Regions from separate parts of the Moritella sp. F3 genome, predicted to be linked through region 1. Evidence: predicted binding sites of a transcription regulator. Region 1 holds the regulator's gene; the other holds the start of a gene.
What was found. Region 1 encodes sigma-54, which starts transcription at its own class of promoters, with help from an activator protein. Its sites were predicted from a motif close to GTTGGCACGNNNNTNGNNT; they were not measured.

Region 1 (3,373 bases):
ATTCTTATTATTCTTGTGCAAGACCTTGCCCGCTGATGCGGACAATTCTAGCTTAATCTGTATTTATAATCAGCATTTACATAAAATATCATAATTCATTATATGGTATTGATAATACGTTGGCTAAGGTAGTGCTTAGCTGATCTTGTGTTTGTTTTTTTCTAATGTCTGGTGACGGGTTTGCACGATTCGATCTTGCAGTTTAAAGTATTTCGCTAGCTGCTCTGCAATAAAGACAGAACGGTGTTGGCCGCCAGTACAGCCAATTGCAACAGTGACATAGCTGCGATTATTTTTTTCTAACAGCGGTAACCAGGTCGTTAATAAATTTTCGATTTGCAGTGCAAAACTCATTACTTCTGGTTGTTGGCTGAGGTAACTAATCACCGGTTCATCCAGACCTGTATACGGTTTTAATTCTGGGATCCAGTGTGGGTTAGGTAAAAATCGCACGTCGAATACATAGTCAGCATCCATTGGTAGGCCATGTTTGAAACCAAATGATTGGAAGACCAACACCAATTGATTATTTTTCTTACCTAGAATACGTTCTTTGATTTGCTCGCTCAGCTCATGAATATTGAGCTCGGTGGTATCGATTTTCAAATCAGCATGCAAGGCGATAGGGCGTAAGCGTTTTTCCTCTATTTCAATTGCTTGAGATAGCGATAACTCATCTTTGGTTAATGGATGTAGTCGTCTCGTCTCGCTGTAGCGCTTAATAAGTACAGCTTTATTGGTATCGAGGAATAAACTGGTTAGGTCGGTGCTGGCTTTTAGCGCCGTAATAATGTCATTTAATTCTTTTTTGTCAGTTGGGAGGTTACGTACATCGATACTGACAGCCACTTTTTCAGTTTTTTCATTTAAGGTTTGTAGTAGCTGTGGGAGCAAGGTAACAGGTAGGTTGTCTACACAATAGTAGCCTAAGTCTTCAAGTACCCGTAAAGCAATTGATTTACCGGATCCTGATTGGCCGCTGACGATTATTAATTTCATGTTCTGTCCCCATATCTGCGCAGCGAATATATCGTTACCATAGCTAAAATTAGGTTGCTAATTTTAAAGCTGTAGCAATATAAAAGAATGCTCATTATCCCGTAATTGGTGTGGATATGATATGTTTTAATTATGTCAGCGTTATTAATACTTAAAGTAATACCTAAAGGAAAAGTGGTTTTCCTTTAGGTTATTTGTTGTGGGGCTAAAATTAATGGCGAATTAATTTTTCTTTGTGTTTAATGACCTGCCTATCGAGTTTATCCATTAAGCCATCAATTGCAGCATACATGTCGTTATGTTCATGTACGGCAAAAATTTCCCCCCCATTTAAATGTATTTTTGCTTCTGCAACCTGCAGTAATTTTTCGACATTTAAGATCACGTGGATATTGTTTATGTGATCGAAATGTCGTTCTAATTTGGAAAACTTGCTATCAACGTAATCTTTCAGTGAATCTGTAATATCTACATGTCTACCTGTTAAATTAATTTGCATATACGTCTCCCTTATGAAGGTTAGGTGAGTCCTATAATAGACTCTTGCGCTGATTAGATGGCGGTATGCTCAGTGCTTCTCGATACTTTGCAATAGTACGTCGAGCGACCTTGATACCTTGATCAGCAAGTAAATCAGCAATCTTGCTGTCACTTAATGGCTTGCTGGCATTTTCTGCCGCGACCAATTTCTTAATTAATGCTCGGATAGCGGTTGATGAACATTCGCCACCGTTGTCCGTGCTTACATGACTTGAAAAGAAAAATTTCAATTCAAAGATCCCACGTGGGGTATGCATAAACTTCTGCGTCGTCACACGTGATATCGTGGATTCATGCATCTCAACTTCTTCGGCAATATCGTTGAGTACCATAGGTTTCATGGCTTCATCACCATACTCAAAAAAATCAACCTGTCGCTGGACGATACTTTTTGTCACTTTTAGTAAGGTGTCATTACGACTTTCTAAACTTTTAATAAACCACTTTGCTTCTTGGACGTGGGTGCGAACAAATTGCCCATCGCTGCTGTTGCGGTTACCTGTCGAAAGATTAGAATATTCATTGTTCACCTTTAATCTTGGCACAATGTCAGGATTTAACTCTACCACCCATTGATTATTTTTTTTCTTTACTAACACGTCAGGTATAACGTAAAGCCCTTCTGTTTGATCAATGACATTGCCTGGTCTTGGTTCCAAGCTCTGAATTAATTGCATGATCTCTTTGAGCTGGGGTTCTTTTAATTTTGTTTTACGGCTTAATTGACGGTAGTCGCGATTGCCTAATAAATCCATATGAGATTGGATTATTTGCTGACATTCGCTTAACCAAGGGGTATTTTTAGGTAAATGTTGGAGTTGGATCAATAAACATTCTTGCAGTGAACGTGCTGCTACGCCGATGGGATCAAAGTGCTGAATACGTTTTAGTACCGCTTCGACTTCGTCTAATTCAATCTTGGCATCGTTGTTAGCGTCCACTTCTTGGTGGTCGATATCAACGCTGTTCAGGATCTCTTCACAAGTTTGAGTGAGATAACCGTGATCATCAATACCGTCAATAATTGCGACTGCAATCGCGTGATCGATGTCAGAAAAAGGGGTTAGCTCCATTTGCCACATCAAATGTTCGTATAAACCTTCGCTGGTTTCACCTTGGTAAACTTGATCTAGGCCATCAATTCCGGCGCTGCCGCTACTGTGGTTTTGTATTTGTGGGGTGTAAACGTCATCCCAGTTACTGTCATTGGGTAGTTCATCGGGCATCGATTCACTGGCAAGCGCATCGCCCACTTCAATTTGACTGCTATCGGTCGGCGCTGCATCATTATTAGCATCATGGTTGTGGTCATCATGCGCGTTATGATTATCTGCGTCGTTAGCGGGCGACTCATGAGGATCTTCTTGTTCTAATAGTGGATTGCTATCTAGCGCTTCTTGGATCTCTTGCTGTAACTCCAAGGTCGATAGTTGTAATAATCGAATCGCTTGTTGTAACTGTGGCGTCATTGCCAGAGATTGACTCATCCTAAGTTGTAATGATGGCTTCATCTAACGACTACTCTCTCTTCCTTAATGCGGCTAAATATCAATATCAAACTATAGTCGGAATTGATCTCCAAGATATACTTCTTTTACTTTTTCATTGGATAAAATTTCTTCAGAAGTACCTGAAGCGATCAAATGTCCATGGCTAACAATATATGAATGTTCACATACATCAAGCGTTTCACGTACGTTATGATCGGTAATTAACACACCTAAACCGCGGTCACGTAAATGCTGAATGATTTTCTTAATATCGCCAACCGAAATTGGATCTACGCCAGCAAATGGTTCATCCAATAAGATAAACTTCGGATCTGCAGCGAGTG
Region 2 (3,373 bases), on a different contig from region 1:
ACTGAAGGTGAAGGCAGTAGTTTTAGTATAATCGTACCGCTACATCGCGTAGCAGAACCGCAACCAATGGTAATAGGTGGATAATAGTATGTCCCATTCTCAAATTCTTGTTGTTGAAGATGATTTAGGTCTTCGTGAAGCCTTGGTTGATACCTTATTAATGGCTGGTTACGAATGTGATGAAGTTGATAGCGGCGAAGGCGCACTGATTGCATTGGGTAAAAAAACCTATGATATGGTCGTGAGCGATGTCCAAATGGGCGGTATGAGCGGGTTAACATTACTACACAATATTAAACAAAAGCATCCTGATTTACCTGTGTTGTTGATGACAGCGTATGCCAAAGTAGATGACGCTGTAACAGCAATGCGTAGTGGTGCTGTGGATTACATCGGTAAGCCGTTCTCACCTGAAGTATTGATTAATCAGGTTGGTCGTTATGTACCGCCACAAAAAGAAGTTAAACGTACACCTTGCTATGGCGATGTAAAAACCGAGCAGTTGTTGAATTTGGCGCGTAAAGTGGCTAAATCAGATGCGACTGTGATGGTGACTGGCCCAAGTGGTACAGGTAAAGAAGTATTATCACGTTATATCCATGATAATTCGATGCGGTTCGATGGCCCATATGTTGCAATTAACTGTGCTGCGATCCCTGATAATATGCTTGAAGCGACGTTGTTCGGCTACGAGAAAGGCGCATTTACAGGGGCTATCCAGGCGTGTCCTGGTAAGTTTGAGCAAGCGCAGAACGGTACTATCTTGCTTGATGAAATATCAGAGATGAATTTAGCCCTGCAAGTTAAATTATTACGGGTATTACAAGAACGTGAAGTGGAACGACTCGGTAGCCGTAAAACGATTAAATTAAATGTGCGCGTTATTGCCACCAGTAACCGTAACATGAAGCAAGCTGTGGCGAACGGTGAGTTCAGAGAAGATTTATATTATCGCTTAAATGTATTTCCATTAGCTTGGTTACCACTAACTGAACGTAAAGGCGATATTCTGCCGATTGCCGAGCACTTATTAAAACTACACTGTAAGCAAAATAATATGCCAACATTGGAATTACTTGAATGTGCAAAAGCGAAATTACAGATTTATCACTGGCCAGGTAATGTCCGTGAATTAGACAATGTTATTCAACGAGCGATGATTTTAGCGGTTGATGGGCAAGTTAAGACTGAAGATTTGATTTTAGAAGATTTTACTGCTGCCGATTTCACCTTATCAATGGATGATTGCGTGGCACCACAACTGGAGGTTAAGACTGAAACTCCAGTTCGCAGAGTGACAATGCCAACTGAACCTTTAGGTAATGAATTACGTCAGCAAGAATATCAAATTATTCTGGAAACCTTGATTGGTTGTCACGGCGTGCGCAAGGACGTATCAGAAAAACTCGGTATTAGTCCACGTACTTTACGCTATAAATTAGCAAAAATGCGTGAGCAAGGAATTGAAATCCCCGCTTAATTAATGTTAGATGTTATTTAAAGGCCGCAATTCATTGAAATTGCGGCCTTTTTTTGTTGGCATAACAATTGCTTTACTTGATTAGCGACAAAATTAGTCGAGTAGGTCAAAAATATGACAACCAAGGATAATCCATGAATATCGCAGCCAACAACCTTTACTCTGAAATGCAAAGCATGTCGTTACAAGCGACTAAATTTGAAACAGATCCAACCGCGGTAAAAGCACCGAGCACGACATCGGCTAATTTTGGTGATATGTTGCAGCAAGCAATGGATAATGTGAACGGATTACAACAGAATACGGGCGATTTGCGCACTCGATTTGATCAAGGGGATCGCAGTGTATCCCTAAGTGATGTTATGATAGCATCGCAAAAATCTGGGGTGGCTTTCGATGCTACGGTGCAGGTTCGCAATAAACTGATCGAATCTTATAAAGAAATAATGAGCATGCCTGTTTAATCTCGGGTAAAGGAGTACTGCTGTGGCTGATACAGCTTCAAATACAGGTATCGCAAACAATAGCGATATGAGTAACGATTTAGCGCAATTAGATGAAAACGAACAAAAAAGCTCTGCATTTGGCTTTTTTTCTAACTCTGATGTCTTACGCCAAATTATTCTCATCTTAGCATTAGCTATCTCGCTAACTTTAGTGGTCTTTATTTTACTTTGGGGTAAAGAGCCTGAAATGCGTCCGTTAGGCACGTATCAAACAGCAGAGCTTATTGAAACACTCGAATTTTTAGATCAACAGAAAGTAGAATATAAAATTAATGGTGATACTGTGTCTGTGCCAGCAGAACAATATCAAGACATTAAACTTAACTTACGCCGTTCTGGATTAGCCACTGCAGAATTACAAGGTGACGATATCTTAATGAAAGATATGGGCTTTGGTGTCAGTCAGCGGGTTGAACGTGAGCGTTTAAAACTCGGCCGTGAACGTCAAATATCGCGTGCATTAGAAGAATTTAAGCACGTGTCTAAAGCACAAGTACTACTCGCTATCCCGAAAGAAAATGTATTTGCTAAACGCGAAAAGAAACCCAGTGCAACGGTTGTATTAACAGTACGTAATAGCAGTGCTATTTCTCAAGAAAATATTGATTCTATGGTGCAGTTAGTTGCTTCTGCCGTCCAAGGCTTAGAACCGACACGTGTGACATTAACAGATCAAAATGGTCGCCTGTTGAATTCGGGTAGTCAAGACATGTTAGCTGCGAAAGGTCGCCGCGAATTTGAGATGGTCAAAAATCATGAGCGTGAGTACCGTGAAAAAATAGATTCAATTCTGATCCCAATATTAGGGGTGAGTAACTATACCGCTGAAGTTGATGTGTCGATGGACTTTAGCGTAACAGAGCAAACTCAAAAACGTTTTAATCCTGATTTACCGGCAGTACGCAGTGAAATGTTACTTGAGCGCCAATCGATCGGTAATGGTAATCAAGGTATCCCTGGCGCATTAACCAATCAACCGCCATTAGATGCCGACATTCCTGAAGAGGCTGGCGAAGCTAATGCGGCCGCCCGTCCTATTGGTCAGTCACAAAAAGAATCAACGCGAAATTATGAACTCGATACGACGATCAGCCATACCAAATCACAAAGCGGTGTTATCCAGCGCTTAAGTGTCTCGGTTGCGGTCGACTACATCAACAGTACTGGTGCCGATGGTACCTTAGTAAGAGAACCGCGTAGCCAAGCAGAAATTGCTAATATTCGCCGCGTATTACAAGGTGGTGTTGGTTTCAATGTTAATCGTGGTGATAGCTTAGAAGTTGTTGCGATACCGTTTAATCGTCCGGAATTAGCGGCGATGGCTGATTTACCTATCTGGGAAGAAGAATGGTTTTGGCGCGCCGTGCGTATCGTCGCAAGTCTGATT

Region 2: fliE (flagellar hook-basal body complex protein FliE) is a predicted target of sigma-54. The motif match lies at 1,536-1,554, and genes of this name have one in related genera.

What each region holds. Positions count from the first base shown of each region.
Region 1 is NZ_BLRL01000009.1:119,566-122,938, reverse strand. It holds gene rapZ (RNase adapter RapZ) at 136-999, opposite strand; gene hpf (ribosome hibernation promoting factor) at 1,211-1,498, opposite strand; gene JFU56_RS15345 (RNA polymerase factor sigma-54) at 1,530-3,050, opposite strand; gene lptB (LPS export ABC transporter ATP-binding protein) at 3,099-3,373, opposite strand, start outside.
Region 2 is NZ_BLRL01000008.1:7,671-11,043, forward strand. It holds gene JFU56_RS14100 (PAS domain-containing sensor histidine kinase) at 1-84, shown strand, start outside; gene JFU56_RS14105 (sigma-54 dependent transcriptional regulator) at 89-1,480, shown strand; gene fliE (flagellar hook-basal body complex protein FliE) at 1,615-1,944, shown strand; gene fliF (flagellar basal-body MS-ring/collar protein FliF) at 1,967-3,373, shown strand, end outside.